Regions from separate parts of the Arthrobacter sp. HMSC08H08 genome, predicted to be linked through region 3. Evidence: riboswitches for the same ligand, from Rfam matches in the RefSeq annotation. Region 3 holds a riboswitch; each other region holds the start of a gene.

Region 1 (7,726 bases), on a different contig from region 3:
GCCGACCGACGTCGCCTTGCCGTGTGCAACCCAGAACGAACTCAACGGCCGTGACGCCCACACCCTGATCCGCAATGGTGTCAAAGCGGTTTCCGAGGGCGCGAACATGCCATCAACCCCCGATGCGGTGGCGGCTTTCCGTGACGCGAAGGTGCTCTTCGGCCCAGGTAAGGCTGCGAACGCCGGTGGCGTTGCGACCTCCGCGCTTGAGATGCAGCAGAATGCCTCCCGTGACTCCTGGACGTTCGACTACACGGTCCAGCGTCTCACCGAGATCATGGAAGACATCCACGAAACCTGCCTCGAATCAGCGGATAAGTATGGCCGCGGCGGCGACTATGTTTTCGGCGCGAACGTAGCCGGTTTCAGCCGTGTCGCAACCGCGATGCTCAACCAAGGCATCATCTAGCGGGAGCCCACCCCACGCGTGTTCCTAAACGGATAAGATAGAGAGGCAAGTGCGCAAGCACCATTTCTGTGTGCTCGCGGCAAGAAACTGCCATCTCAGGAGATCCCACATCATGGCCCGGATCGTCGTTGACGTCATGCCCAAGCCCGAGATTCTGGACCCGCAGGGTAAAGCTATTCTCGGTGCGTTCCCTCGCCTCGGTTTCACCCAGTTCAGCGAAGTCCGTCAGGGCAAGCGTTTTGAACTGACCGTGGACGGTGAAGTGACAGAAGATACTTTGGCAGCAGCTCGCGAAGCCGCTGAGACCCTGCTGTCCAACCCGGTCATCGAAGACGTTGTCAACGTGGCTGTGGTTGAGGACGGTCAGTAATGCCGCGCACCACTGATTTCCCTTTCTTGGTTGATAATTCCGTGGACACCTACCCGGATTCGGGTGTCAAGATCGGTGTTGTCACGTTCCCCGGAACCCTTGATGACCGCGATGCGTGCCGTGCGGTGCGTTTGGCTGGCGGCGAGCCGGTGAACCTGTGGCACGCCGACGCTGATCTGAAGGATGTTCAGGCTGTTGTAATCGCTGGCGGTTTCTCCTACGGCGACTACCTGCGCCCGGGCGCCATCGCTCGTTTCGCGCCTGTGATGGACAGCATCATCGCTGCCGCGAACTCGGATGAGAAGCTGCCGGTACTGGGTATCTGTAACGGTTTCCAGATCCTCACCGAAGCGCACCTGCTTCCCGGTTCGATGATCAAGAACGATCACCTCAAGTTCATTCGCCGCGATCAGCCGTTGACGATTGAGAACAACGAAACCAAGTGGACCCGCCTGTATGAGAAGAACCAGAGCGTGGTCTATCCGTTGAAGAACCAGGACGGCCAGTACGTCGCAGACGAGGCGACTCTCGACATGCTCGAGGCCGAGGGTCGCGTGGTATTCCGTTATGAGGGCTGGAACCCGAACGGTTCCCGCCGCGGCATCGCCGGCATCACGAACGAGGCCGGGAACGTGGTTGGTCTGATGCCTCACCCAGAGCACGCAGTCGAGCTGGGCTTCGGACCAGACGATGGCCGCGGCCGTGACGGCCTGACCGTGTTCACTTCCTTGATCAGCAACTTTGTGGAGGACGCCAAGTGACCACCCAAGATTTCACCCTTGATACCGTCGCTGATGCCGAATCCACCCCAGACGTTGAGCAGCCGTGGGCTGAACTGGGGCTGAAGGAAAACGAATACGAGGACATCAAGAAGATCCTGGGCCGCCGCCCCACGGATTCCGAGCTCGCGATCTATTCCGTGATGTGGTCCGAGCACGCCTCCTATAAGTCCTCCAAGATTCACCTCCGCTCCTTCGGTAAGAAGGTTGACGATGAGATGAAGAAGCACACTCTGGTTGGTATGGGCCAGAACGCTGGCGTGACCGACCTCGGTGACGGCTGGGCTGTGACGTTCAAGATCGAATCCCACAACTCACCTTCCTATGTTGAGCCGTATCAGGGTGCCGCTACCGGCATCGGCGGTATCGTCCGCGACATCATCTCGATGGGTGCCCGCCCTGTAGCGGTCATGGATCCGCTGCGTTTCGGCGCGATCGACCATCAGGACACCGCACGCGTGGTGCACGGGGCCGTGGCGGGCATCGGCGGCTACGGTAACTCGCTTGGTCTGCCGAACATCGGAGGCGAAACCGTGTTCGATCCCGTCTATCAGGGCAATCCGCTCGTCAACGCGCTCGCTGTGGGCGTGATGCGTCACGAGGACATCCACCTCGCCAACGCTAAGGGCGAAGGCAACCGTGTGGTCCTGTTCGGTGCGCGCACAGGCGGCGACGGTATCGGCGGAACCTCGGTTCTGGCTTCGGCGTCCTTCGAGGAAGACAAGCCATCCAAGCGCCCAGCGGTCCAGGTGGGTGACCCGTTCGCTGAGAAGGTCCTGATCGAATGCTGCCTCGACTTGTTCCGTGACGAGCTTGTTGTGGCGATCCAGGACCTCGGCGCGGCCGGTATTTCGTGCGCGACCAGCGAACTCGCCTCCAACGGTGGCGTGGGCATGAACGTTGAGCTCAAGGACGTGCTGTTGCGTGATCCGAGCCTCAACCCGTCCGAAATCCTGATGTCCGAATCCCAGGAACGCATGATGGCCGTGGTGACCCCTGAGAACGCCGAGGCGTTCGAGAAAGTCCTGGAGCACTACGGTGTCGAATACTCCTGGATTGGTGAGATCACCGAGGATCCGCGCCTGATCATCACGTGGAACGGCGAGGTCATTGTGGACATCGATCCGCAGACCGCCGCTGAAGAGGGACCTGAATACGACCGCCCATACGCCCGCCCTGACTATCAGGATGCGTTGCAGGCTGACTCGTTCCGTGCTTCCGAGGCCGCTAAGAACCTGCCGGAGCAGGGCGAGGACCTCAAGCAGGCGATGCTGGAGCTCATGGCGCGGCCTAACCTGTGCGATAAGACGTGGGTCACCCAACAGTTCGATTCCAACGTTGGAGGCAACACAGCGTTGGCTTCCCCTGACGACGCCGGCGTGATCCGCGTTGATGAAAACACCGGCATGGGTGTCGGTTTCGCGACGGATGCGAACGGCCGTTACGCCTACCTCGACCCCTACGCTGGCGCTCAGCTGGCTTTGGCCGAGGCGTACCGCAACGTCGCGACCTCCGGCGCTACCCCGATGGCTGTGACTGACTGCTTGAACTTCGGTTCCCCTGAGGACCCGAATGTGATGTGGCAGCTGGTCCAGGCGATCGAGGGGCTTTCGGATGCCTGCCTTGCACTCCAGGTTCCGGTGACCGGCGGTAACGTTTCGCTCTACAACCAGACCGGCGAGACCCCGATCCACCCGACCCCGGTTGTGGGCGTGATGGGTCGCTTCGATGACGTCACCGCGCGCACGGTTTCGGGTTGGCGTGAAGAGCACGACGGCAACGCGGTCTACTTGCTTGGTGTGACCCGCGATGAGCTGGATGGCTCCGAGCTCGCCGCGATGCGTGACCACCTCGGCGGTATCCCGCCGAAGGTCGACCTCGATGCGGAACGCACCCTGGGCCAGCTTCTGGTCTCTGGTTCCCGCGACGGCATGTTCGATGCCGCCCACGACCTCTCCGAAGGCGGCCTCGCAGCCGGGCTGGTCGAGATGTCGATGCGCTACGGCGTCGGTGTGCGCGTGAACCTGGATGAGCTCAAACAGCGTGACGGCATTGACGCTTTCACCGCTCTGTTCTCAGAATCGCAGGCCCGCGCGCTGGTGTGCCTGCCGCGTTCCGAGGAGGAACGTTTCACCGCGATGGCCGCGGCACGCGGCTTCGCCCACGTCCGCCTGGGTGTCGTGGACGCTTCCTCGCACGCGATCGAAGTTCAAGGCGAGTTCTGTGCAACCCTCGACGAAATCCGCGAAGGCTGGGGCACAACCATGCAACGCCACTTCGGCTAACGCCTGTTGCTAGCGGTGTGCCGTACGGCTACAGCACACCGCTAGCAGGCACCTTCGATAACAAGAGATGGCTGTGGGCGCCAGGTTCATCCTGGCGCCCACAGCCATGTCGTATTCGCGGCCGTGAAATGTACGGCCTACCCTGGCTGGCGGGCGCTGTCTCCTGCCCGCCAGCGTGGCAACCTAGCGGCGGACAGCCGCGCCCGGATGGTTTTCCGGCAACCGGTCGCCGCGACCAAACAGTGCGTGGCGCAAGGAGGAACCCGTCTGGTCTTCCACTGGGCGGTCGGCATCCCACGCAACCGTGGCGTCGGCGGCTTCCTCAGCGCTCGGGTACACGCCGAGCGCTTCGAGTTCTGGAATCACGTAGTCCACGACGTCACGGAACGTGCCAGGCTTGACCGCGTAGGCGACGTTGAAGCCATCCACCCCGGTGTCACGCACCCATTCGTGGAACTGTTCGGCGACTTCGCGGCCGGTACCCACGGCAACCGGACCGAAACCACCCACGCCGATGTAGCGCGCCAACTGGCCCACGTTCCACGGCTTATCAGAATCACCTGAAGCCGCCTGGAACATGTTCACCGCGGACTGGATCGCGTTGGACTCCACGTCTTCACCGATCACCGCATCCAGCGGGTATTCGGACAAGTCGATGCCCGTCCAGCCTGCGAGCAACGCCAACGCGCCCTGCTCATCGGCATAAGACTGGTATTCGCGGAACTTCTCCCACGCTTCCTCGTTCGTCTTACCCACAACCGGGGTGATCATCGCGAAAATCTTGACGTCATCAGCGTTACGGCCCGCCGCCACGGTTGCTTCACGAATCTTCTTCACGGTCTTCGCGAGGCCTTCCTTGGTTGCCTGCGAAACGAACACAGCCTCAGCGTGCTTCCCCGCGAAAGCCATACCGCGCGAGGACGCGCCGGCCTGGAAGATCACCGGGGTGCGTTGGCGGGAAGGCTCCGTGATCGCAATGCCTGGAACGTTGAACCACGTGCCTTCGTGTTCAATCGGGTGCACCTTAGCCGGGTCAACGAACAAGCCGGATTCGCGGTCAGCTACAACCGCGTCGTCCTCCCACGAACCCTCGAGCAGCTTATACACGACCTCGAGGTATTCATCCGCGTGATCGTAGCGTTCGTCGTGCTCCATCTGGCTGGTCTGGCCAAAGTTCTTCGCCGCGGACTCGAGGTAGCCGGTCACAACGTTCCAGCCGACTCGCCCGCCCGTGATGTGATCCAGGGTCGCCATGCGGCGCGCGAGCCCCACCGGATGCTCATACGCAGTGCCCGCAGTGACACCGAAACCGAGGTTCTTCGTCGCTGCAGCCATCCCCGCCACGATCACCGCCGGATCAGCCAACGGGATCTGCGCACCGGAACGCAACGCCGTTTCCGGGGAGTTCGCATACGCGTCATACACACCCATCACATCGGCCAAAAACAGGGCGGAGAAACGGCCCTCTTCCAGGATCCTGGCGAGCTCAACCCAGTGCGAGAGCTTGTTGTAATCCCGCGAGGTATCTTCCGGATGCTTCCACAAACCCGGGGACTGGTGGCCAATCGTGTTCATCGCGAAGGCGTTGAGAAGAATCGGTTTTTCAGACGACATGTTAACCCTTTCCCGCAGCCCTCAAACGCTGCGCCATCGTCTTCTGGCGGGAGCACCTTTCCCTCACGATTCCTGCTACGGAACCCTTCAGGATGGTTGCTGCGGCGTCAACGAGCCAGATCTCTCGGCCGCTCTGGATGGATACGGATTCAGCATAGAGGCACACCATGGGCATCACGCAAATCGCTCGTGACCGATGACAAAGAATGACGGCACGCATCGGCGGCTACACTTGCGAAAGTATTACCCCAAGCCATAACACGGGTTTCTGCAGGTGAAAGGGCTACAGCGACGTGGAACTTGCGCGGCCAGAAGTGTTCTTTACCGTCGATATCATCGCGCTGATCATCAACGGGATCATGGGTGGGGTGATCGCCCGCCGCATCGGACGCCTTTGCTTCGCCAGCCGTGTTGAGCAACATGACACACACGCTGACCCGATTTGCGTGCAACCGCATTCGTCACCCACTATGGACAGCACAACCATCCAGAGCGGCTGAGAGATCTGGCTCTACGACGCCGCAGCAACCACCCCGGGTTTTTACCGGGCATGGTGCTCACGCCAGGATCGATGGAGTGACAACGCATGACCGCAACGTCCGCACCCGCGCACCAGGCCGCCCAGGCTCAGCTCAGCAACGCAAACCTCAGCAGCGCGCAGCCTAGCGATGACGCGCTGCTTAGCGATGAAGAGCACAGCGCGTACTGGGCCAAACAGGCCGGGCAGCTCACGTGGGAGACCCCGTGGGATACGGTGCACACGCTAACCCCGCCTAACCCTGAAACTCAGGAAGGTCTGCAGCAAACCTGGTTCGCGGGAGGCACGCTCAACGCCGCTGTCAACTGCGCAGACCGCCACGTAGCGGCGGGCAACGGGGACAAAGTAGCGCTCTACTTCGAAGGTGAACCCGGCGACCGTCGCACCGTGACCTACCGCGAACTCACCGAGGAAGTCTCGCAGGCCGCCCACGCGCTCACGGAACTGGGCATCACCCGCGGCGATCGCGTCGTGATCTATCTTCCGGTGCTCGTTGAGACGATCATCATCACGCTGGCTTGCGCACGCATCGGCGCGATCCACTCGCTTGTTTTCGGCGGGTTCAGCGCAGAAGCGTTGCGTTTCCGGGTTGAAGACACCCGCGCCAAGCTGCTGGTCACCAGCGACGGCCAGTACCGCCGCGGCAAGGCCGTGCCCGTCAAGGACATCGCGGACGAGGCCGCATCCGGGGAGAACCAGCTCGAGCATGTGCTCGTGATCGACCGCACCGGCCAGCGAGACATCCCGTGGACCGAAGGCCGTGACATCTGGTGGGACCAGATTGTGCCCCGCCAGCCCCGGCAGCACACACCGGAAGCGTTCGATGCGGAAAATCCGCTGTTCATCATGTACACCTCCGGGACCACCGGGAAACCGAAGGGCCTGGTGCACACGACCGGCGGCTACCTCACCGGTGCTGTAGCGACCTATAACCAGATTTTCGCCCACCCGGACCCAGCTCAACGCGCGGGCGACGTGCATTGGTGCACTGCAGATCTCGCGTGGGTCACCGCCCACACCTACGAGATCTATGGGCCGCTCGGGGCCGGCGCGACCCAAGTCATCTATGAAGGCGTGCCGAACGCCCCGCACCCGGGCCGGCACTTCGAAGTCATCCAGCGTTATGGTGTGACCTCCTACTACACCGCGCCAACGCTCGTGCGTTCGCTCATGGGCTGGTTCCCGGAAGGGATCCCAGCCGAATACGATCTCTCCAGCATCCGCCTCGGCGGAACCGTAGGTGAAGCCGTCAACCCTGAAGCAGCACGGTGGCTACGCGAACAGATCGGCCGCGACACCTACCAGCCCGCCAACCCTGAAACCGGGGAACCCGAGCGCGGCATCAGCATGGTCGATACCTGGTGGCAGTCAGAAACTGGCTCCACCATCCTCACTCCCCTACCCGGCGCAACCACCGTCAAGCCCGGCAGCGTAGGCCGCGACATGCCAGGGGTAGCGACCGCGGTTGTCGACGACGAGGGCAACCCGACACCGGCTGGAACCCAAGGCAACATCGTGCTCACCCAGTTCCCGCCCTCGATGGCGCGCACCGTGTGGGGAAACCCTGAACGCTGGTACACCTCCTATTGGAAGGCCTACGCCACATACGGTTGGTTCAGCGCAGGCGACGGCGCGAAAGTCGATGCCGACGGCGACACCTGGATCCTCGGCCGTACCGATGACGTCATCAACATTTCAGGCCACAGGCTCTCAACCATTGAGATCGAGTCC
Region 2 (7,726 bases), on a different contig from region 3:
GCTGGGGCACCTCTGAAAGGATAAGGCTATGGCTACTATCGAGTTCCAAGGTAAGACCCTCAACACGGTTGGCGACCTCCCCGCTGTAGGTAAGGCCGCCCCAGAGTTCACTACCGTCAACACCGACCTTGAAGACGTAACCCTCAAGGATTACGCAGGCAAGCGCGTTGTGTTGAACGTGTTCCCGTCGATCGATACCGGGGTGTGCGCCCAGTCCGTTCGCGAATTCAATAAGCGTGCAGCGGGCCTTGAGAACACGGTTGTTGTGACTGTGTCCATGGACCTTCCGTTCGCGCTCGGCCGCTTCTGCGGTGCTGAAGGCATCGACAACGTTGTTGCGACCTCGGCATTCCGTTCGAGCTTCGGCGAGGACTACGGCATCAAGTTCGCAGACGGGCCAATGAAGGGCCTCATGGCTCGCGGCGTCATCGTGATCGACACGGACGGCACCGTGCTCTACTCCTCCCTGACTCCAAGCGTGGGTGAGGAACCAGCGTACGACGAGGTCCTCAACGTCCTCTAAACCACACACGTGCTGGCGCCCGGGGTCACAGACCCCGGGCGTTTCGCGCATCCACGCAGCAGTGCTCATCTAACAGAACTGGGCGGGCCTTCAACAGCTCAGCCGGATGCGGCAAGTAATCTCCGGAGATGAACGTGAACACCGACAACGATGGACAACAAATTTTTCGGCGCACTGTTTGGTGCCGTGATCGTCGCGTATCTGCTCTTCTTTGTCCCTAACGTGAGCCTCATCATCGGTATCACGGTCGTGTTGATGATCGCATCCTGGTGGGCGGTTGTAGCGTTCTGGCCTATTGAACCGCCAAAGAAACCGGGCGTGCGGACCTACCGCTCGAACTAGCGAGCTCCACAGTATGAGCCCCATAGCGAGCCCCACAGTATGAGCCTCAGGGGATTACTGGAGCAGCTCGCGGCATACGTGTGCGGCTTGAGCGGCCCTCATGATGCGCGGCTGGGTTTTCCTCAAAAGCCGGCCCCAGGTTTTCACTCCACCGCGCAGTGCGGCGTCAGCCACGCGAGTCAACGCCAATGACCCGTTCCACACGTGGGCTCGAGCCGCGAAGAACTCATCCGGGGCTGACGGGTCGATCACGTCTTGGCCGTGCCACAGCGATAGATGCGCCAGATTGATCGCCGGGTCCCACAAGGATGCTTTGTCCCAGTCGAGGATCCCGATCAGCTCGCCATCACGCCAGTGCATATTCCGGCCCGCTAAGTCCCCATGCACTAAACCACGCCGGAGTGAACCGCGAAGAGCGGCGCCTTGGCCCACCGCGGATCCCATGGCTTGCTCCATCTCACCCAGAGTAGCTAACACGGTAGCGGCACTTGCCCGCACATCGGGCTCAAGCGCATCGATCGCGGCATCGGCGCGGGCCTGGGTCCATTGAGGTTCTGCCTCCCAGGGCGCGCCAACCAGGCCTTCGTAGGCGCTCAACGGAACCGCCTGCAGGTCGGTAATAATCCGCCCCAACGCTGCAGGGTCGCCTTGGTGTAGCGGGTGGGCGGCACCGGGGATGAAACGTTGGATGATCCCGCCGGCGGAATCGATCGGGGAGCGGGATTCAGGGACGAGCCACGGAACATGCGGGGCAAGCGCATCTGCTAACGCGGCACGGCGGGCTTGGGCGAGCGCCTCCTCACGAGTCCGGGCCATCCGGAACACAACCTCAGGAACCGGGTCTGCCGGGATGAGAACCAGGTTCGACTTCCCAGATTCCTCAACCCGGCCAGAAACCCAATCCGCGGCAGGGTATAAAGCGTTGGCGCGTTCAACTTCTTCGCTCGTGGGTTGCCTGGCCATGCATCCAGCCTACCGAGCATAATCGGATGCATGAGTGCCCAATCCCCACACGCACACACCCCAGACGGTGACGGCTCAGCGAAGACGCCCGGCCTGGGCGAGCTGGGGGCGCCCTCGCGAAAGGCCCTGGGGTGGGAGATCGGCATCGTCCTAGCGCTCTCTTTGGGCAAATCCGGGGTGTATGCGCTCATCGACTTGCTCGACACCATCACGCGCGGCCCCATCTCCTCCGGGACCGCGGCCCTCAACACCTCAACTAGCACGCGTGAGTGGATTGATCTGCTGTATCAGCTTGCCGGCATCTTCTTTGCGCTTGCCCCGGTAGCGCTCGTGATCTACCTTGTTTCACGCTGGCCGGGCAATAAGCCTTGGCGTAGGTGGGGCATCGACGGTCAACGATGCGGTAGCGACGCCGCAGTGGGTTTCGCATTCTTCGTGCTCATCGGCGTAGGAACCCTCGCGGTATATGCAGCGGGCAGGGCGCTCGGTGTCACGACTGCTATCACGACCTCGGGCCTTCCGGACGCGTGGTGGAGCGTACCCGTGTTGCTGTTGGCCGCACTCAAGAACGGGCTGCTTGAAGAGATCGTGGTGCTCGCCTACCTGCATGAGCGGCTCGCAACACTGAAATGGACGCCCGCCGCGATCATCATCTTCTGCGCCGTAGTGCGTGGCTCCTACCACCTCTACCAAGGCATCGGGCCGTTCATCGGCAACGTAGCGATGGGCGTGATCTTTGGGCTCTACTACCTGCACAAACGCCGCATCATGCCGCTCATCTGGGCGCACTTCTTACTCGATGCGGTCGCGTTTGTGGGCTACCCGCTGCTCGCGGCATGGTTCGGGTACGGTAGCTAGCCCGCGCCGTCGGCCCTGTCAGCTCCCGCCGGGCCAACGCTGTTAGAGGGTTACGAGGCCCTTCGGGGTCTTCAACGTGACTGACTGCAGGCCCGGCATCCCGGAGGGGGAGGTGAAGTTGAATGTGACCTCGCCCTTGAAGTCTTCACCTGGGTGGCCGAGCCATTCGTCGATGCGTTCGCGGTTACCGGAGATCGTGAGTTCCACGATTTCACCGTGTGGCTCTTCAGCCCGGGATGGGTGCAGGTCCTCGAAGCTCTCGTCCCAGCGGAGGAAGTAGGGAAGCTGAGGGTCTGCGATGAGCCCGTTGATGCCGATCTGGCGCCACGTGAGCTCTCGCCCGTCGGGGAACTTACGCGAACCGGGGACCGCGCCGCGTTGCAGGCGCTCCTCGATAGGTGTGAGGTCCTCTACTGAGACGACCCAGCCCATCCATCCGCCACCCATCTCGCTTCGGGCGCGTACTGCCTTCCTGAACGGCTGCTGGAGAGTGGCCGGGTGGTCTAGTACCTCAACGACTTCGAGGTACTGGTGGTTGTGGAGGGGGAAGAACACGTTGCGTGTTCCGAAGCGTGGGTGCACGCCTCCTTTGACGTACCGGAGCCCGAGCTGATCGGCGATACGGTCTGCGGTGGTGATGAGGCCTTCTGGCCCGCAAGCGTAAGAAACGTGATCGAGCTTCATGGGTTAAATCTGACACTGTGTGAGCCACATCTCTACTTAGGTTTACCTAAGTTGAAGTCCGGCCTGTGGATCAAACCGGGTGTGGTGGGCGTTATGTGGTGCCAGTGGGTTGGCGTGTTGTAGGCTAATTGCCAAGGTCATGAGTGCCAGTGCAAAACCCCGGTTTGCTGGCCGGCAACCCTCCGTCCGCGGCGGGGTGCCCCGGGTGAGGACCTGGTCACACGGGAATGCCGCTGTGGCAAGCGCGGGCTCTGCCCGCCCGTATCCGGGCGGACGTTACGTCAAATCAACCGGTGTATGCGGGCAAGCCCCTCCTATGAATCAAGGGGTGCACTGTATATGTCGCAACAAAAGTTCGAAACTCGTCAGATCCACGCCGGCCAGACTCCAGACCCGACCACGGGTTCGCAAGCGTTACCGATCCACCTGACCAACGCGTATGTTTTCCCTGACACCGAGGCTGCTGCCAACCGCTTTGCGCTGAGCGAGCTGGGGCCTATCTATACGCGCTTAGGTAACCCGACCACCGAAGTCATCGAGAACCGCATGGCAAGCCTCGAAGGCGGCGTCGGTGCGCTGTTCGTCGCCTCCGGAATGGCGGCTACGAGCTATGCGATCCTCAATGTTGCGGAAGCCGGCGATCACATCGTCGCATCGCCATCCCTCTATGGCGGGACGCAGAACCTCTTCAAGCACACTCTGCCTAAGCTCGGTGTCGAGGTCACGTTCGTGGAAGATCCAGACGACCTGGATGCATGGCGCGGGGCAATCAAGCCGAACACCAAGGCCTTCTTCGGCGAGACCATCGGTAACCCGCGCCAAGACGTGTTCGACATCGAAAACATCGCCGCGATTGCACACGATGAGGCAGGCGTACCGCTCATCATTGACAACACGCTGGCAACCCCGTACTCGCTGCGCCCGATCGAATGGGGCGCCGACGTCGTGGTTCACTCCGCAACCAAGTACCTGTGCGGCCACGGAACCGCGATGGGCGGGGTCATTATTGACTCAGGAAACTTCGACTACACCCAACACCCGGAGCGTTTCCCGGGTTTCAACCAGCCGGATGAGTCCTATCACGGCATCGTTTACGGCCGCGATATGGGTGTTGGCTCGCCACTGGGTGCGAACCTCTCCTACATCCTGAAGATCCGCGTGCAGTTGTTGCGTGACACCGGCGCTGCGATCTCCCCAATGAACTCCTTCCTGATCGCCCAAGGCCTCGAAACGCTCTCTCTGCGTGTTGAGAGGCACATCGAGAACGCGCAGAAGGTCGCTCAATGGCTCGAAGCGCGCGATGACGTCTCCGCGACCATCTATGCCGGCTTGGAATCCTGCCCGTGGTATGAGCGTGGCCGCCACTACGCACCCGAAGGGGTGGGCGCGATCGTCTCCTTCGAGATCAAGGGAGCTGAAGACAACGAGGAAGCGGCCCGCGCCTTCGTGGACGCGCTCGAGCTGCACTCGCTTGTAGCCAACCTCGGTGACGTCCGCTCGCTCGTGGCGCATCCATCATCCACAACCCACTCCCAGCTGTCTCCGGAAGAGAAGCGAGCCGCCGGCGTGGGCCCAGGCACAGTACGCCTCTCAGTGGGCCTTGAACACGTGGATGACATCATCGCCGACCTGCAGAAGGGTTTCGACGCCTTCCACGCCGCCCGCGCCTAACTAGCGCCGGGACATTGGCATGTGGCAACGGAAGCGATAGAAACTCACGAAGCGAAAGCAGCGTTATGACGTTGGATGTACGAGAACACTCACAACACAACGCTCCCGAGAGCGATGTGAAGATCCTCCCGCTGGGCCCGCTGGATCTAGAGACAGGCGGGCACCTTCCCCAAACCCATATCGCGTACGAGGTTTTCGGCGAGCTCAACGCTGAGCGCAGTAATGCGGTCCTCGTTTTGCACGCGCTGACCGGCGACACCCACGCAGCCGACGGAACGCCGGCTAAAGATGCGCCGGCTAACGATGCGGCAGTGACCGATGCGGACGCACCGCAACCTGGTTGGTGGCGCGAGGTCGTAGGCCCGGGTAAGCCGGTGGACACCACCACGTATTGCGCAGTGGTTCCGGCAGCCTTGGGCGGGTGCTCAGGCACGATCGGCCCGGCCTCGCTGGCCGAGGACGGGCAACCCTATGGTTCGCGTTTCCCATTCGTGACGATCCGCGACATGGTCGAGCTTGAACTGCGCCTCATGCACGCACTCAACATTGAGGCGTGGCACGCCGTTGTTGGCGGCTCGATGGGCGGGGCACGTGCGCTCGAATGGGCCGTGAGCTATCCGCAACACGTCACCAAATGCGCAGTGATCGCCGCGACCGCTGAATCATCGGCCGAACAGATCGCGTTCGCGCAGATCCAAACTGAGGCGATCCGGCTCGACCCACAATTCCACGGCGGAGACTATTACAGCCACGGCAACGGTGCCGGCCCGCAGCGTGGCCTAGGCATAGCTCGCCGCCTCGCCCACGTCTCCTACCGCTCCGCTGCCGAGCTCGACCATCGTTTTGGGCGCTCGCCGCAAGGTAGCGAACTTCCGCTGGGATCTGCTGGCCGTGATGAACGCGGCCGCTACGCGGTCGAGTCGTATCTGGACCATCAGGCGCATAAGCTCGTGAATCGTTTCGATGCCAACGCCTACCTGACCCTCACTGAGGCGCTCATGAGCCATGACGTTGGTCGGGGCCGCGGGGGAGTCGAAGCGGCTCTCGCTGAGGTAGTGGGCGTTGAGTTCTTCATCGCGGCCGTGGATACGGACCGTCTGTATTATCCGCAAGAGTCCCAGCGGATCGCGGATGCGCTGCCGGGTGATGTTCCTGTGCACATGGTTTCGACCCCGGTGGGCCACGACGGTTTTCTGACCGATGGGCACCAGCTGGATGCGCCGTTCCGTGCGTTTTTGGGCCCGGTGCCGCCAAGTGCGTGACAGGATGGTTATATGAGTGAAAAGTGGGAACCGTTTGTAGTTGAACATGTGCCGGAGGGCGTGAATGAGTCTGCGCCGCTCTTGGCTTTCTTGCATGGTTTTGGCGCGGATGAACGCGACCTTCTACCTATTGCGAGCATGCTTCCGGGCCAGTTCGCTGTGATGTCAGTGCGAGCACCGCTTGCACTGGGTTTTGGCGGCTACGCGTGGTTCCCGCTTTCAAGCCAGGACCTGGAGTTCAACTCGGCTGATTACAGCCAAGTCGTGGAGGACCTGACACACTGGGTCGCTGAACGGAAGAAGCACCACGAATCGGTCACGCTACTGGGTTTCTCTCAAGGTATGGCGATGGCGACCGCGGTGGCCCGCCGTGATCCTTCCGCGGTGGACGCGCTCGTGGGCTTGTCCGGTTTCACGCTGGAACAGTTCAAGGATGAAACCGGTGCGGACTTCTTCAAAGACCAAGAGCTGGCCGCACGCGAAGAGAAGCTGCCGATGTTCTGGGGACGCGATCCGGAAGACCCGGTGATCCCGGAGCGGTTCATCGAACCGACGAACGCGTGGGCGCGAGCGAACACGGACCTCACCAAGGTCAACTACCAAGGCATCGGCCACGGAGTGGGGCAAGCAGAGATCCGCCACATCGGCGAGTTCCTGACCGCTAAAGTGCTCGGCGCCCAGGTATAGGCGCCAGGCCTGGCCGCCCGAGACTGGCCGCTGCGGCTAGGCTTCGTCTCCGCGCGCCACACGCAGCACGTAGTCGTGGAAGCCGACCACGTCGTCGAAATCTAGTTGCCGGCCTCGGCGGGTCTCGACCTCGCCGTTGACGGTTGCACTACCCTCAGCGATCTCTTCGCGTGCCTGCACACCGTCTTCAACCACGTTGGCTAGTTTCAGAAACTGGCCCAAACGGATGCCTGCGGTGCGTACGGGCACGTCAATGATCTCTACCGAACTCATGCTCCAAGGTTCTCACGCGCCGCGGATCCGTGCACGCGCGCCCGGAGCGTTTCTGAGCTGGGCGAGGATTTCGCGGTGGGCACATATTTGGGCTAGCAAGGTTCAAAACGGGCCAAAAATCAGCTCAACCGTTAGGATTGACGGCAGACCATAACGGACCGCAGCCGGCGGCCCGTATCAACCGATGGAGTTCACTCAACATGGCAGCAGCGTCCAAGCTGGATAAGGTCATTTCACTCGCTAAACGGCGTGGTTTCGTTTTCCAGGCAGGTGAAATCTATGGCGGTTCCCGCTCTGCCTGGGACTACGGTCCGCTAGGTGTGGAACTCAAGGAGAACATCAAACGCCAGTGGTGGAACACGTTTGTGCGTTCCCGTTCGGACATGGTGGGCCTGGACTCTTCGATCATTATCCCGACCCCCATCTGGCAGGCTTCCGGTCACGTAGAGACCTTCACTGACCC
Region 3 (7,726 bases):
GGCCCGATCGCGGCGACCCGCCTAGGGATTCGCACCGTGGATGTGGGTATCCCGATTCTGTCGATGCATTCGGCCCGCGAGCTTGCAGGCGTGAGCGATCTTCACGACCTATATAAGGTTGCGAAGGTTTTCTATACCGCATAACTTAGTTCACTTGCGCTTCACCTGGGCTTGTAGAGATGGGGACCCAGACGTGATGTAATGCCGTGCATGTCCAACAACGCCACAACGATCCAAGGGGACGGTGCTCGCGGACTAGATAGGCGAGGGCAGAACACGCATGGGCAGGATGCGCCCCAGAAACGCAGAGACGGCCGGAAGTTCCTCCCGGAGGTCCAAGCCCTGCGGGCGCTTGCCGTCTTCGCCGTTGTGGCGTGGCATTTCTACCCCAGGGCAGTTCCGGGCGGCTTTGTTGGTGTCGATATCTTCTTTGTGATCTCAGGGTTTTTGATCACATCGAAGCTTCTGCGGGACGCCGAAGTGCACGGCAAGATCAACCTCGCTGAGTTCTGGGCTGCCCGCATCCGCCGCATCATGCCGGCCGCGACAGTGACCGCGTGCGTGATCATCGTTGCAACGTTCATATGGTGGCCCACGGAGCAGTGGGAACAGGTTTCGCGGCAAGGCATCGCGAGCCTGTTGAGCATCGTGAACTGGGTTTTGGCCGTTGATTCCGTGGATTATCTGGCCTCAGACAATGCGCCGACCGCTTTCCAACACTATTGGTCACTCAGCGTTGAGGAACAGTTCTATGTTCTCTGGCCGCTCGTGGTGATCCTGGCCGTATTGCTCGCCCGCCGCATCGGGCTCACTGTGCGTGCCTATGCGATCGTCCTGTTTTCGGCGGTGATCCTCGCCTCGTTCGTGTGGGCTGAATATAGGGTCCGTTCAAACGATCCGGCGGCTTATTTCATCACGACAACGCGCGTGTGGGAGCTCGCCTTAGGCGGCTTGATCGCAGCCCTGGCGCCCTACATCCTCAAGGACGATTCCGGCAAGGGCAAGCAACGGATGGGCAGCGGCGTTTCGTGGCGTGCGGTGCTAGCGTTGGCAGGTCTTGCGGCGATGTGCTGGTCGATCCTCACATACACGCACGCGACCCCGTTCCCGGGTGCTAGCGCGGCGGTTCCCGTACTGGGGGCTGTGGCGGTGATCATCGCGGGCCGTACCAGTGGTGCGTTGTCGCTGAATTGGCTGGTTGATTGGGCGCCGGTTCAGTGGCTGGGCAAGGTGTCTTTCTCGCTGTATTTGTGGCACTGGCCGGTGTACATGGTTTTCGTGCAGATCACGGAGCATAAGCCGTATTGGTGGCAAGTGCCCGTGCTGATGCTGATCTCGTGTGTGCTCGCGCACGTTTCGTGGCGTTGGGTTGAGGAGCCTGCACGCCAGTGGAAGCGTTTGAAGGTCTCGCCCGCGCCAGCGTGGATTGCAGGTGGCGTGGCAACGCTCGTTGCTGTTGCGGTTGCTGTGACTCCGATTGTGCGTGCGGATGCGATCAATCGGGAACAGAAGGAGCTCGCTGCGGAGCTTCTGAAGGGTGAGCGGCCGGAGTTCGCTGCCGGTAGTTGGGACCCGGTCATCAAGAAGTCCGGGGCTCAAAAGCTCGATGCGGGGCATCCGGATAGCCCGGGCGGCCGGTTGGTCACTGAAGGGGAGCGCGCAGACGAGCTTCCAGCGGCGCTCACGTATGGCTCGGTCATCACGCCCACCCCTGCGGAAGCTGAGGACGATGCGCGCACGGATCAGGAGTGTTTCGCGGGCAACGGCAAGAAACACACGCCGCGCTGCGTGAAGGGTAAGGAAGACGGCGAGAAGACGATCGCGATAATGGGTGATTCTCACGCCCGGATGCTCGTGGAGCCGCTAGAGGAGCTAGCGAAGCACCACGATTGGCGGATCATCACCTACACCAAGGCTTCATGCCCCATGTCACTTGAACCTCGTGAGCTCGGTAAAGCTGATGAGCGGTGCGTTGAACCGAATAAGGAATCCATCCAGCGGGTAATTGAGGATGAGCCTGATGTGATCATCACCAAGAACTTTGCAGGATCAACATTCCGCGGCGATGCGGCGGACGGTTACGAACGCACGTTCAAGGAACTGCAGAAGAGCGGGGCGCAGCTTGTGGTGGTTCGAGACACCCCGGTCCCGTCGCGTGATGACGATATTCCGATTCCACGCACGTGCGTTTCCGGGAGCATGGACAAGCCACACGAGTGCGATTTCAGTGTTGAACAAGGTTTGCTTGATGACCCGGCGGTAGAGGCGGCCGGGCGGCTCGATGACGTCTACTTCCTTGATATGACCGATTACTTCTGCAGCAAAGACGAATGCTCCGTGGTCGCGGGCAACACGCTGATCTACAGGGATGGAAATCACGTGACCAACACGTACCTGAGAAGCCTCGCACCCGTCCTGGAGCGCCGCCTCCCTCAACAGCTACGCGACCACAAGGACTGACTCCTCCCGCCCACGCGCGCTGCACATCGCAGTGCATGATGGCACCCACACGCACAGTGAAGAGTTATGGCTTGAGCCGTACTGCGGGTAGACTGGTGCTGTTGCCCACTTTCAAGTTTTGCTGGCAACCGCATCGTGATGCGCACTTCAGCAGGCTTGCACGCCCTGCATGGCAGGGTAGGGGCTACCGCAATAGAACCTCCTGGTACGGAAAGACCGTGCCCGCTTTATGTCCAAAGGAGGTGGGTTCACTTGCGTAACTACGAACTGATGCTGCTGGTTGACCCCGAGGTCGACGAGCGCACCGTTGAACCGACGCTCAACAAGTTCCTCGAGGTCGTCACCAAGGACGGCGGAACCGTCGAGAACATCGACATCTGGGGCCGTCGCCGCATGGCCTACGAAATCAACAAGAAGGCTGAGGCCATCTACGCAGTGGTTAACTTCACCGCTGAGCCACAGACCGCATCCGAACTTGACCGTGTTTTGGGCCTCAACGAGTCCATCATGCGCACCAAGATCATCCGCCCAGAGGACCAGCGCATCAAGTAAGCGCGTCCTCAGCGGGCACAACCACGTTTCAACGCTTCACGCTAAGGGGAATCATGGCTGGAGAAACCATCATCACTGTGGTGGGTAACCTCACCGCTGATCCGGAACTGCGTTTCACGCCCTCCGGTGCCGCGGTAGCGAACTTCACGGTCGCTTCTACGCCGCGGATCTTCGACCGTCAGGCCAACGAGTTCAAAGACGGCGAAGCCCTCTTCATGCGCTGCAGCGTATGGCGTGAACACGCCGAAAACGTGGCGGAATCACTGACCAAGGGCATGCGCGTCATCGCCCAGGGTCGTCTCCGTGCCCGCAGCTATGACGATCAGAACGGCAACCGCCGTACCGCATGGGAACTGGACGTCGACGAAGTCGGCCCAGCCCTGCGCTACGCAACCGCACAAGTCACCCGCAACCAGCGAGGCGGCGGGGGTAACCAAGGCGGTTTCGGCGGCAACCAGGGCGGCTTCGGTGGAAACACCGGCGGCGGCTTTGGTGGCGGCAACCAAGGCGGAGGCTTCGGCGGCCAGCAGAACCAGGGCGGCGGCGGAGACTGGGGTGCGCCTCAGCAATCTCCAGCTAACGACCCGTGGGGTAACTCTGGCGGCTCAAGCGACTGGGGCGCAAACCCCGGCCAGTCCGCACCACCGTTCTAAATCGTTTTCAAACCAATACCCATCCCGCAGCTGACACTGCGGGCTCCAAAACAAACTAAGGAGCTCCACGATGGCTAAGCCTGAAATTCGCAAGCCTAAGCCTAAGGCCAACCCGCTCAAGGCCGCCGACATCGACTACATTGACTACAAAGATGTCGCCCTTCTTCGCAAGTTCATCTCCGACCGCGGCAAGATCCGCGCTCGTCGTGTAACTGGCGTTACCGTGCAGGAGCAGCGCAAGATCGCTCAGGCGATCAAGAATGCGCGCGAAGTTGCCCTGCTTCCATACTCCGGCGCTGGCCGCGGCTAAGCAAGAAGGAGGAGAGAAGAAACATGGCAAAGCTTATTCTCACGCATGAGGTAACCGGCCTGGGTGCTGCGGGCGACATCGTCGAAGTACGCGACGGCTACGCACGCAACTACCTGCTGCCACGCGGCTACGCGATCACCTGGACCAAGGGTGGCGAGAAGGACATCGAGTCCATCAAGGCTGCTCGCGAGGCCCACCGCATCGCGAACCTCGAAGAAGCACAGAAGATCGCAGACGGCCTCAAGGACGCTGAGATCCGCATCGAGGTTAAAGCTGGTGACACCGGCCGCCTGTTCGGTACCGTCAAGCAGGCCGACGTTGCAGCAGCAATCGAGGCTGCCGGCCTGGGCAAGGTCGACAAGCGCACCATCGAGATCGCACAGCAGGTCAAGACCACTGGCCACTACAAAGCCACCGTCCGCCTGCACGAAGACGTTCTCGCGAACACCACGCTGCACGTTGTTGCAGCACCAAAGGGCAAGTAACACTCAAGCACTCAGCGCGCGGAACCATAATGTGAACCGCGTGTCAGCTCACGTGTGAAACAGTCTGAGACGCGCCCCGCGAGGGGCGTGAACGAACGCCGCACCCGAGAAAGGGTGCGGCGTTCGTCTCATTAAATGAACTACATGACACATTCAGTTGCACGGCGTGCGCTGAACTGTTTATCGTTTAACACACGAATCATGAGTACGGATTTTTAGGCCCTGGCTAATCCGTCGGCAACCCTCTCGCGTAGGTGGGGTGCCCCAGGTGACGATTCGGCCGTCGGGAATGCCGGCGGCAAGCTGCGCCGGCCATTGTGGACGGCCGATACTTGCGAAGGATGAATCGCTATGTCCCTGACCCACACCATCGACCAGGCAACCCTGCGTTCGGCATTCGACCGTTTCCCTGTAGGCGTGGCAGCTCTCTGCTCCCGCGTGGGAGGCCACCACGAAGGCATGGTCTCCTCGAGCTTTGCGGTCGGCATCTCATATGAGCCAGCGCTCGTATCCTTCTCAGTTCGCAACGAATCCCGCACATGGCAGCGCCTCAAGCACGGCTATCGGCTCGGCGTCTCGATTCTGGCCGATGAACACCGCGAGGTCTGCTATCAGCTCGCCTCCCGCGACGCATCCAAGCGTTTCAGCGGCCTCGACGTCACGTTAGCTGACTCCGGTGCTTTGTTCCTGGACCGCGCCGCCCTGTGGCTTGAGACCTCGATCTATGACACGGTCCCGGCAGGCGACCACACCATCGTGCTGTTGAAGGTCCACGCTGTATCTCACGGCGAGGAACACGGAGAGCCGATCGTGCTGCACGGCAAGACGTTCCGCGACCTTGCGCAGCTTCCAGACCGCGCACTCGTAACCGCCTAAAGCCTGCTGTTTGGAAGGCGCTGATCATAGGACAAACGCGGGCAGTTAATCTAGGTTGGCTTAGAGCTGAGCAAAAAAAGCAGTGCTATCTGAGTCCCGATCTGCGTATATTGAGGCCATGGAGAAGAAACATGTAGCCCTCACGTCCGTAGCAACCCTCGCGCTGGTTCTTGCCGCTTGCGGTGCTCCAACGGAGGACAAAACCTCCGAACCCACCCAGGACGCCCAGCAGACCCAAACTCAGCAGACTGAGACTCAGCAGGCGCAGAACACTGACGCCGATGACGCTGATGGTAAGGACTCTGCAGACAACAACGCGCAAGCCCCAACCAAGGGTGGTAGCCAACAGAACGCTCTCAAGGCGATCGAGACCGCTGAAAAGGAAGTTGGCGGCAAGGCCGTTGACCTCGACTGGGATGACGATAAGAGCGGCTGGAGCGTAGATGTTGTCAAGGGCAATAAGAGTCACGAGCTCGAGGTAGCCGCTGACGGATCCAAGGTCACCAACCAGGATGAAGTCGAAGACGTAGACAGCGATGACCGCCGCGAATATGACGCGATCAAGGTAGAAATCGCTAAGGCGATCGAGACCGCGCTCAAGGACACCCCAGGCACCCTCGATGACGTCAGCGTTGACGAGGAGCAAGGCCAGATCATGTGGGAAGTTGATATCTACCCAGAGGGTGGCGGCGCCGACGTGACGGTCTATGTGGACGTCAAGAGCGGACAGGTCCTCAAGAAGGACAAATAAGCACGCAAAAGCATAAGCAATAGTGCAAGGTAGTTTGTGGGGCGGGCCCTTTCGGGCTCGCCCCATGTGCATGTAGCCCCATTTGTGGGGGCGGTCAACCTTCCGCGAGGGTGAGTTGGCGAACCTTCAACCTCTACTCGGGCGAGTCTGTGGGTAACTAGCCCAAACCTGTGGATAACTTAGCGTTTCAGGCATGTATCGCGTGGATATCCCTCTTGTCAACATGACACGTGTGCTTGAAGGTTGGGGAAAAGTTTTTAGAGCATCTTCATAATCCACAAGAAAAAACCGCGGAATCTCGCGGGATACAGCTAATTTTAAGCAAAATCACAGCGATGTTTTCCCCAGGTTATCCACAGAAGTAGTGGATATCCACCGGTGTGTTCCACAATAGTCCACACACTATCGACAGGGGCTGTGGATAACTCGGGTTGTGTTGTGTCTATTTCGCCCTACACTGAGCCTGAGGACAGTACAGGTTGAAGGAGCACAGTGGATCAGTACAGCGACGCCGACTACAGCGATGCAGGCGCATCATCCTCGGGTGCGTCCTCACTTGCTGAGCGCGTCCCGCCTCAGGATGTAGCGGCTGAACAGTCGGTTTTGGGTGGCATGTTGCTCTCCCAGGACGCGATCGCCGACTGTGTAGAGATTCTGCGCTCATCGGATTTCTATAAGCCCGCGCACTCGATCATTTTTGACGCGATCACCGATCTCTACGGCCGTGGGGAACCGGCTGATGCGGTGACCGTCTCGAGCCACCTGACCAAGAGCGGTGAGCTCAACCGTGCCGGTGGCGCGGCCTATCTGCACGAGCTGATCCAATCCGTTCCGACGGCCGCGAACGCGAGCTTCTACGCCGAGATCGTGAGGGAGCGCGCCATCCTGCGCCGCCTCGTCTACGCGGGCGATCGCATCACGCAGATGGCCTTCGCAGCCGACGGTGAGGTCGACGCGATCGTCAACGACGCCCAGTCCGAGGTCATGCAGGTTGCTGAACGGCGCGCCGCGGAAGACTACGTGCTGCTCTCAGAGATCATGGAGTCCACGGTCGATGAGATCGAGGCCGCAGGGCAGATGACCGGCGACGAAATCACCGGTGTGCCTTCGGGCTTCTATGAGCTTGACGAACTGACGCAGGGGTTCCAGGGTGGCCAGATGATCGTGGTCGCGGCCCGCCCCGCAGTCGGTAAATCGACCTTCGCGCTGGATATCGCCCGCTCCGCGGCGATCAAAAACGGCATGACCACCGTGTTCTTCTCGCTAGAAATGGGCCGCACCGAGATCGCGATGCGCATGCTCTCAGCTGAGACCGCCGTCGGGCTTCAAAACCTGCGTAAAGGTGACTTGCGCGACGAGGACTGGACCAAGATCGCCCGCACCCTCCCGCAACTGAATAACGCGCCGTTCTTCATCGACGATTCACCGAACATGACGCTCATGGAGATCCGCGCGAAATGCCGCCGCCTCAAGCAGCAACACAACCTCAAGCTCGTGGTGCTGGACTACCTGCAGCTCATGTCATCAGGTAAACGCGTTGAATCGCGCCAACAAGAGGTCGCTGAGTTCTCGCGTGCGCTCAAACTGTTGGCTAAAGAGCTCGATGTTCCGGTCATCGCGCTCTCGCAGCTCAACCGTG
Region 4 (7,726 bases), on a different contig from region 3:
TACGTCCCGGCTGCGTGTTTCTGCGAACGCTCACTTGGTGGCCCCGTATCACCAGACACTCGATAAGGTCACCGAACGTTTCTTGGGTAAGCGCGCGATCGGCACAACCGGTCGCGGCATCGGCCCGACCTACATGGATAAGATCGGCCGCCTCGGCATCCGTGTCCAGGACATTTTCGACGAATCGATCCTGCGCCAGAAGATCGAGGGCTCACTGCGGCAGAAGAACGAACTCTTAGTCAAGGTCTATAACCGCCGTGCCGTGACAGTCGAAGAGGTTGTTGAATACTTCTTGAGCTTCGCTGACCGTTTGCGCCCGATGGTGATCGACGCTGAGCTGGAAATCAACAAGGCGCTCGATGAGGGCAAGGTTGTGCTCATGGAGGGCGGGCAGGCCACCTTCTTGGATGTGGACCACGGGACCTACCCGTTCGTGACCTCATCGAACCCGACCGCCGGCGGCGCATCGGTGGGTGCGGGCATCGGCCCGACCCGCATCCAGCGCTCGATCGGCATCATCAAGGCCTACACCACCCGCGTGGGTGCTGGCCCGTTCCCGACCGAACTGTTCGACGATATGGGCGAGCGCCTACGCACCGTGGGTGGCGAGTTCGGCGTCAACACGGGCCGTCCGCGCCGCACCGGCTGGTATGACGCGGTTATGGCTCGCTACGCGTCCCGCGTCAACGGCTTCACCGACTACTTCTTGACCAAGCTCGACGTTCTGACGGGCATCGAGAAGATCCCGGTATGCGTCGCCTACGACGTGGACGGGGTGCGCCACGACGAGGTACCGATGACGCAGTCCGAGTTCCACCACGCCAAGCCGATCTATGAATACTTTGACGGCTGGATCGAAGACATCTCAGGGGCTCGGAGCCTCGATGACCTGCCGGAAAACGCCCGCAAATACGTTGAAGCGCTCGAAGCGATGTCGGGTTGTCGCTTCTCCGCGATCGGGGTAGGCCCGGACCGTGACGCGAGCATCGTGGTGCGGGATCTGATCGGCCCGGTTGAAGACAACTGAGCTCACTCATCCGGCCTTGAAAGAGACCGCTAGTAGCATCTGAAGCCAGCGTGCATAGAACCTTGTTTCTATGCACGCTGTGCTTTATCCGAAGGTGTGTAGAGTAGGGCTCACACCGCTTGTTGCAGACAGCAAGGAGAACGCGATGAAGATTTCCCTTGGCCAGTTCAGCCCGACCGCCGATGTCTTCGAAAACCTCGAAACGTTGGATAAGTTGGCGCGGCAGGCCGCCTCTGAGAAGGCGGACATGATCGTGTTCCCTGAGGAGTCGATGCTTTCGCTGGTCCAGGCTGGCGATGATTTCGCTGGGCTTGTTGAGAAGGGGTGGGAGCGTTTCGCCCGCCAGGTCGGTTTGATTGCGGCGAGCCACAGCATCGCGGTTGTGGTGGGTGGTTATGAGCCGAACGAAACCGGCAAGCCGTACAACACGGTCTTGGCAGTGGATGCGAATGGTCAGGAGCTTGAGACGTACCGCAAGATCCACTTATATGACGCGTTCACGTTCAAGGAATCCAACCGTATTTCTGCAGGCGACCCCAACCAGGTCGCTACGTTCACGTACGGGAACCTGACGTTCGGGATGATGACGTGCTACGACGTGCGTTTCCCCGAGCTCGCGCGCAACCTTGCGTTGGCTGGCGCTGATGTCCTGTTGGTTCCAGCGGCTTGGTATAAGGGCGAGAACAAGATCGACCACTGGCAGACGCTACTGAAGGCCCGCGCTGTGGAGAACACGGTATGGGTTGCGGCTGCCGGTACGGCCTCGAACCAGACGATCGGCTACTCGGTCATCCTGGATCCGCTGGCCCAGCCTGTCGCTTATCTTGAGGACGAGCCATTCGGTTTGGTCACAGGCAAAGTGGGCCGCAAGAAGGTCAAGAGCGTGCGAGAATACCTGCCGGTTCTTCAGAACCGCCGCGTAGGGGTCGACGCGCCAAAGGCCTGATCGCTGACCGCGGGCTAGCCGCGGCAGGGCTAGCCAGCGCCGCTACATCCAGTCTTTCTTTTTGAAGACGATGAACAGGAACAGAGCGAATCCAAACATGGCCGCGAGCGCGAGCGGGTAGCCGTAGGTCCATTCGAGTTCGGGCATGTTGGTGAAGTTCATGCCGTAGATCGCACCGATGAGCGTGGGCGCAAAGATGATAGCCGCCCACCCGGAGATCTTCTTCATGTCTTCGTTTTGCCGCTGAGAGACCAAGGTCGCGTTGACCTGCAGGATCTGATTCAGCGCGTCCCGTAGCTCGGCGATGTCGGGGATGATCTGGGAGAGATGATCAGAGACGTCATCGAGGTACATACGCAACTCGGTGTCGGTCCCATAGCGGGTGGTTCCGATCAACAGGCGGCGGATCACGGTCGCTAACCCGTTGGACATTTGGCGTAGCTCGATGATCTCGCGCGACAAGCGGTAAATACGCTCGGCAGCCGCCGGGTCACCCGAGAACACCTGGCGTTCAATCTCTTCTTTGTCAGTCTCGAGGCCACGCAGCACGGGGCCGTATCCGTCCACGACCGCATCGAGCACTGCATGCAGCACGGCTTCCGGGCCGTGCTTGAGTAGCTCGTTCTGTTCGCCGAAGCGGTGTTCGAGCCGGAAACCTTTCGCCTGCCAGGCTCGCACCGCGGCCTGATCCTGGCACAAAACCGCTACCTGGTTCCCTCGCATCAACAGGTTGAATTCGCCGAAAACGACCTCTTCGATGTCATCTTGATAGGCAACAGAGTGAGTCACGACGAACAGGGTGTCGCCCTGACGTTCGGCTTTAGCGCGCCGCGATGGGGCCTGCAGGTCCTCGAGCAGCAGCGGGTGAAGATCCCAGGCCTCCGCGAGGTCTTCAATCTGCTGGTCAGTCGGCTTATCCATCGAGATCACGACGACCTGGTCAGGGTGTTCTTCCGAATACCTGCCAGCGGTTTCGATGGTGTGGCCGCCGGTGAGCGGGAACGCGCCTTCGTTATCGAATGAGACTGCGCGGATGTTGTCTTTCACCACGTGCGGGGTCGGCGGCGCAACGGGGGTTCGCTTATGACTGGCACGTCCCGAAACGAGGGGGAGGCCGAGTTTGGAGCGGATCTTGTTGCGAGCAGACATGCCTCTATTCTGGCACCAGTTCCACCCGTTCCCGGCCACCGCGACGCGCTGGACGTTCAACCCCGCGGCGCCGCGGTGAGACGGTCACGCGGTCGCCACCGCGCCGCCGCGCAGGCGCCTCAAGCGTCGGTGCGCGATCGTGCCGCGCAGCGACGCAACAGCAACCGTTATGCGCGCAGTTGGCGTTTGGAGGAGATGACTCCGGTGTCGAAGCCTGCAAGGTGGAGGCCGCCGTGGAAGCGTGCGTGCTCGATTTTGACGCAACGGTTCATGACCGCGGCGAGCCCGCCGGCTTCAGCGATGCGCGCGGCTTCTTCGTTCCACAGGCCCAACTGTGCCCAGAACACCTTCGCGCCCACACGCACGGCGTCCTCAGCGACGCTCGGGAGGTCCTCGTTACGGCGGAACGCAACCACGATGTCGGGCACTTCCGGCAGGTCATCGAGGCTCGGGTACACGGGCTCCCCGAGTAGCTCAGTGGCTCGCGGGTTGATGAAGTACAGCTTGTAGGGGGCGGAGGACTGCAGGTAGGTCGCCACGAAATACGCGGCACGCGCGGGGTTCGTGGAGGCGCCCACGATCGCGATGCTCTTGGCGGCACGCAGCAGGTTCAACCGTTGCGGGGCTGATGGGCCAACCCACGCACTGTTGGCCTCTGTTGTGGTGGTTTCGTTGCTCATTACGCTTCCTCCCCGTTCGCAGCACCGTCACTAGCACCGTTCACGGCGGCTTCCAGGGCCTGGTCGAGGTCCCAGATGATGTCCTCAACATCTTCAAGGCCCACCGAAATACGGATCAGGTCTTCGCCGATCCCGCCCGCAATCAGCTGTTCTTTACTTAGCTGCTGATGCGTTGTGGATGCCGGATGCAACACGAGGGTCTTCGCGTCACCAATGTTGGCTAGGTGGCTTGCCAGCTGCAGGTTCGCGATGAACTCAGCCCCGACGTCGCGCCCACCCTTGACACCAAAGCTGAACACGGAGCCCACGCCCTTCGGCAAGAGCTGCTTGCCGCGCTCGTGGTAGGCGTGGTCTTCCAGGCCGGCGTAGGAGACCCACTCGATGCGGTCATCGTTAGCCAGCCAACGCGCGACCTCACGGGCGTTGGCGATGTGCTCATCCATACGCTGCGGCAGGGTTTCGATGCCGATGAGCAACTGCCACGCGGACTGAGGGGCGAGCGATGCGCCGATGTCACGCAACTGTTCGTTGCGTAGCTTGGTGAGGAAACCGTATTCACCGAAGTTGCCCCACCACGACAAGTCACCGTAGGAAGGCACCGGCTCCGTCATGGATGGGAAGTTGCCGTTGCCCCAGTTGAAACGGCCTGATTCAACGACGACGCCGCCCAGGGTGGTTCCGTGGCCGCCCAGGAACTTGGTCGCCGAGTGGATCACGATGTCCGCGCCGTGTTCCAGCGGACGGAAAATGTACGGCGGGGTCAGGGTTGAATCCACAACCAGTGGGATCCCGTGTTCGTGGGCGAGAGCGCCGAGACCTTCGATGTCGGTGATGACTCCGGATGGGTTCGCTACCACCTCGGTGTAGAGGACCTTGGTGTTCGGTTGGATCGCGGCCGCGAAGTCCTCGACCTCGGTCGAGTCGATGAACGTCGTCTCCACGCCGAATCGGCGCAGCGTGACATCCAGCTGGGTTACGGTCCCGCCGTAGAGCTTCGAGGAAGCGACCACGTGATCGCCCGCCTGGCACAGCGCGGCGAACGTGATGAACTCAGCGGCCATACCCGAAGACGTCGCGACCGCGCCGATACCGCCCTCAAGGGACGCGACGCGTTCCTCGAACGCCGCAACCGTAGGGTTAGCGATACGCGAATACACGTTCCCGTACTTCTGCAGCGCGAACAGCGTTGCCGCATCGTCCGCGTTTTCAAACACGAAAGACGTCGTGTTATACAGCGGGACGGCACGCGAACCGTGCTCCGAATCAGGGGTGGCACCCGCATGCAGGGCACGGGTACGGAAACCGAATTGACGGTCGGCAGAAGACATGGAACTCCTTCAACTCCATCGATCCCGGCATGAGCACCATTCGCTGCAGCAGTGAACGCTACATGAGTGAACACTGTGGCGATGGTTGCTGCGGCGTCACAGGGCCAGGTCCCTCGACCGCTCTAGATGGTCAGCCACCATTATGCGCACTCGCCTCGAGCCAGGGCAAACGCATGTGACGTACTAAGGCGCGCCGGGAACAGTGCGGCCGGCATAAGCTGGGGATATGAGCACCAGCCCTCACCACGTCCCGTCTCTCGCTTTGGTCCGCCACGGGCAAACAGACTGGAATAAAGAACGCCGCTTCCAAGGAAGCGCGGACGTCCCCCTCAACGCGACCGGCATCGAACAAGCCCGCGCCGCGGCGGAAACCCTGGCGGCTGACGCGACATCACGATGGGGTAGCCCGTGGGACGTCATCCTCACCTCCCCGCAACTCAGGGCGCGCGAAACCGCGGAGATCATCGCTGAACACCTCGGACTTGAGGCGCCGCGCGTCGTCGCCGGGCTCAAAGAACGCTCATACGGGCCCTACGAAGGCCGTGCCTACGGCGACCTCGACAAAGAAACCTTCACCTACCTCTTCCCGGCACACCTCCCCAACGTCGAAGAGGTCGAAGCCCGCGGTAAAGAGCTCGGGATCCTCGAAGGCGTCGAAAGCTCCAAAGACGCCGGCCGCCGTAGCGCTACAGCGCTCGCCGAAGCGCTCCAGCGCAACCCAGGCCAACGCGTCATCGCCGTATCCCACGGCTCGACCACCCGCTGCCTGCTCAACACCCTGGACGAGTGGAACATCAGCAATCCGGGGTTGCGCAACTGCGACATCCGCTACCTCACCCCAGCCCAAGAAGCGCACCTGCACCACATCCGCAGCGCACTTTCCTAACCCGGCGCTGCATCACAGCCACCCACTACACTGACTGTGACGCCGTTCACGGACACCAGCTAAGCCAAGGACACCCATGATGAGCACCGCCAGTACATCAGCGAGAAACACGTCAGCACCGGGGCAACAGCTTCCGGCGGTACATCCGGCGGCGCAAGAACCGATCCCGGCGGAACTCAACGGGCACATCGTCCGGTTGCGCCGCTATCTGCACGCGAATCCCGAGCTGGACCGGCACCTGCCCACGACGCAGGCCGCGGTGCTGGATGCGCTCGAGGGAACCGAGGGGATCGAGTTGCACACCGGGAAGGCGCAGTCCTCCGTGACCGCTGTTCTGCGCGGTGCTGCTCCGCTTCCTGAAGGTACGCGCCGCCCCGTAGTCCTGTTGCGTGGAGACATGGACGCGCTACCGGTCACCGAAGAAACCGGGCTTGAATATTCGCCCACCGAAACCGGGAAGATGCATGCGTGCGGCCACGACATGCACACCGCGGGCCTGGTGGGCACGCTGCTGTATCTCGCACAGCGCCGCGATGAACTTACCGCCGATGTTGTAGGCATGTTCCAGCCTGCCGAAGAAACCGCTGGCGGCGCGAAAACCATGATCGAAGAAGGCCTACTGGAAGCCGCAGGCCAGCCGGTCGATGAGGCGTACGCGATCCACGTGTACGCCGACCGCTATCCGCACGCGACGTTCGTCTCCAAACCGGGAACCATACAGTCCGGATGTGATGACCTCGTCATCACCGTCCACGGCCAAGGCGGCCACGGATCCGCCCCGCACCAAGCCGCGGACCCGGTGCCAGTCGCGGCAGAGATCGTGCTCGGCCTACAGACCATGGTGACCCGCCAGTTCGACCCGTTCGACCCCGTCGTGGTGACTGTCGGCTCGATCAAGGCGGGCTCTGCGCCGAACATCATCCCGTCCACCGCAACCATCCAGGTCACGCTGCGTTCCTTCAGCCCGGCGTCACGTGAAAAGCTCGTGCCGGCCGTGCAGCGCGTCGCCAAAGGCATCGCGGAAGCCCACGGGATGAGCGCAAGCTACAGGGTCGAATGCGACTTTCCTGTAACCGTGAACTCGGCCGAACACGTGGACTACGTTGCCGAAACCGTGCGGGACCTGTTCGGGGATACCGCCTACCGAGACCTGCCGCGCACCGAAGCCGGTTCAGAAGACTTCTCCGAAGTGCTCCAGCGCGTACCGGGCGCCTACATTTTCCTCGGTGCCGTCCCGGAAGGCGAAGACCCCACGAAAGTTGCGGGCAACCACTCGCCGCACGCGATCTTTGACGACCGCGTGCTGGGCCGTAGCGTGCGGCTTTTCGCGGAACTTGCGCTACGCCGCGGGCCTCTCGCACATTAACGATCAGCCCGCAACGACAAGCCGGCGGCGGCTACGCGTGTCAGTAGTGGTAGGTGTCCGATGGCGCAGGGGCCGGGTCGGATGCCTTGCGCCATTGCACGTTGTAGGCCTTCGCAAGGGCGAGGATCTTGTTCGCGCGGGAGAGGCGCGGCAGGTCGGAGCCGTTGCGGATCTCTCCGCCGGCTTCCTCGAATTCTGTGAGGAACTCGTGTGCCCACGCGACGTCCTCGCTGGAAGGGGAGAGGCCTTCGTTGACGGTTGCGGTCTGTTCTGGAACTAGGCACAGTTTGCCGGTCATACCGAACTCGCTCGTGACCGCGGCGGCTTCGGCGAGTTTGACGCCC

Evidence for each region. Region 3 has a riboswitch for S-adenosylmethionine ahead of HMPREF3175_RS06210 (flavin reductase family protein). Riboswitches for the same ligand answer to the same signal wherever they lie in the genome.
Region 1: another riboswitch for S-adenosylmethionine. It lies ahead of acs (acetate--CoA ligase); the one in region 3 lies ahead of HMPREF3175_RS06210 (flavin reductase family protein).
Region 2: another riboswitch for S-adenosylmethionine. It lies ahead of HMPREF3175_RS03440 (O-acetylhomoserine aminocarboxypropyltransferase/cysteine synthase family protein); the one in region 3 lies ahead of HMPREF3175_RS06210 (flavin reductase family protein).
Region 4: another riboswitch for S-adenosylmethionine. It lies ahead of HMPREF3175_RS07270 (O-acetylhomoserine aminocarboxypropyltransferase/cysteine synthase family protein); the one in region 3 lies ahead of HMPREF3175_RS06210 (flavin reductase family protein).

What each region holds. Positions count from the first base shown of each region.
Region 1 is NZ_KV789399.1:29,844-37,569, reverse strand. Features, by position in the region: gene gdhA (NADP-specific glutamate dehydrogenase) at 1-409, shown strand, start outside; gene purS (phosphoribosylformylglycinamidine synthase subunit PurS) at 522-779, shown strand; gene purQ (phosphoribosylformylglycinamidine synthase subunit PurQ) at 779-1,540, shown strand; gene purL (phosphoribosylformylglycinamidine synthase subunit PurL) at 1,537-3,843, shown strand; gene HMPREF3175_RS07305 (LLM class flavin-dependent oxidoreductase) at 4,027-5,457, opposite strand; SAM riboswitch class I at 5,488-5,601, opposite strand; gene HMPREF3175_RS07300 (hypothetical protein) at 5,607-5,879, opposite strand; SAM riboswitch class I at 5,938-6,035, shown strand; gene acs (acetate--CoA ligase) at 6,044-7,726, shown strand, end outside.
Region 2 is NZ_KV789382.1:44,239-51,964, forward strand. Features, by position in the region: gene tpx (thiol peroxidase) at 29-523, shown strand; gene HMPREF3175_RS03420 (hypothetical protein) at 674-865, shown strand; gene HMPREF3175_RS03425 (phosphotransferase family protein) at 920-1,828, opposite strand; gene HMPREF3175_RS03430 (CPBP family intramembrane glutamic endopeptidase) at 1,859-2,686, shown strand; gene HMPREF3175_RS03435 (VOC family protein) at 2,729-3,370, opposite strand; SAM riboswitch class IV at 3,506-3,621, shown strand; gene HMPREF3175_RS03440 (O-acetylhomoserine aminocarboxypropyltransferase/cysteine synthase family protein) at 3,710-5,041, shown strand; gene HMPREF3175_RS03445 (homoserine O-acetyltransferase MetX) at 5,107-6,303, shown strand; gene HMPREF3175_RS03450 (alpha/beta hydrolase) at 6,316-6,990, shown strand; gene HMPREF3175_RS03455 (RNA-binding S4 domain-containing protein) at 7,027-7,263, opposite strand; gene HMPREF3175_RS03460 (glycine--tRNA ligase) at 7,464-7,726, shown strand, end outside.
Region 3 is NZ_KV789394.1:82,806-90,531, reverse strand. Features, by position in the region: gene HMPREF3175_RS06240 (M18 family aminopeptidase) at 1-144, shown strand, start outside; gene HMPREF3175_RS06235 (acyltransferase family protein) at 211-2,460, shown strand; gene rpsF (30S ribosomal protein S6) at 2,713-3,012, shown strand; gene HMPREF3175_RS06225 (single-stranded DNA-binding protein) at 3,066-3,665, shown strand; gene rpsR (30S ribosomal protein S18) at 3,736-3,975, shown strand; gene rplI (50S ribosomal protein L9) at 3,999-4,460, shown strand; SAM riboswitch class IV at 4,658-4,771, shown strand; gene HMPREF3175_RS06210 (flavin reductase family protein) at 4,812-5,336, shown strand; gene HMPREF3175_RS06205 (PepSY domain-containing protein) at 5,455-6,087, shown strand; gene dnaB (replicative DNA helicase) at 6,580-7,726, shown strand, end outside.
Region 4 is NZ_KV789399.1:19,486-27,211, forward strand. Features, by position in the region: gene HMPREF3175_RS07250 (adenylosuccinate synthase) at 1-1,027, shown strand, start outside; gene HMPREF3175_RS07255 (carbon-nitrogen hydrolase family protein) at 1,173-1,973, shown strand; gene HMPREF3175_RS07260 (magnesium and cobalt transport protein CorA) at 2,016-3,122, opposite strand; gene HMPREF3175_RS07265 (CoA-binding protein) at 3,290-3,802, opposite strand; gene HMPREF3175_RS07270 (O-acetylhomoserine aminocarboxypropyltransferase/cysteine synthase family protein) at 3,802-5,130, opposite strand; SAM riboswitch class I at 5,143-5,263, opposite strand; gene HMPREF3175_RS07275 (histidine phosphatase family protein) at 5,357-6,016, shown strand; gene HMPREF3175_RS07280 (M20 metallopeptidase family protein) at 6,093-7,382, shown strand; gene HMPREF3175_RS07285 (HpcH/HpaI aldolase/citrate lyase family protein) at 7,423-7,726, opposite strand, start outside.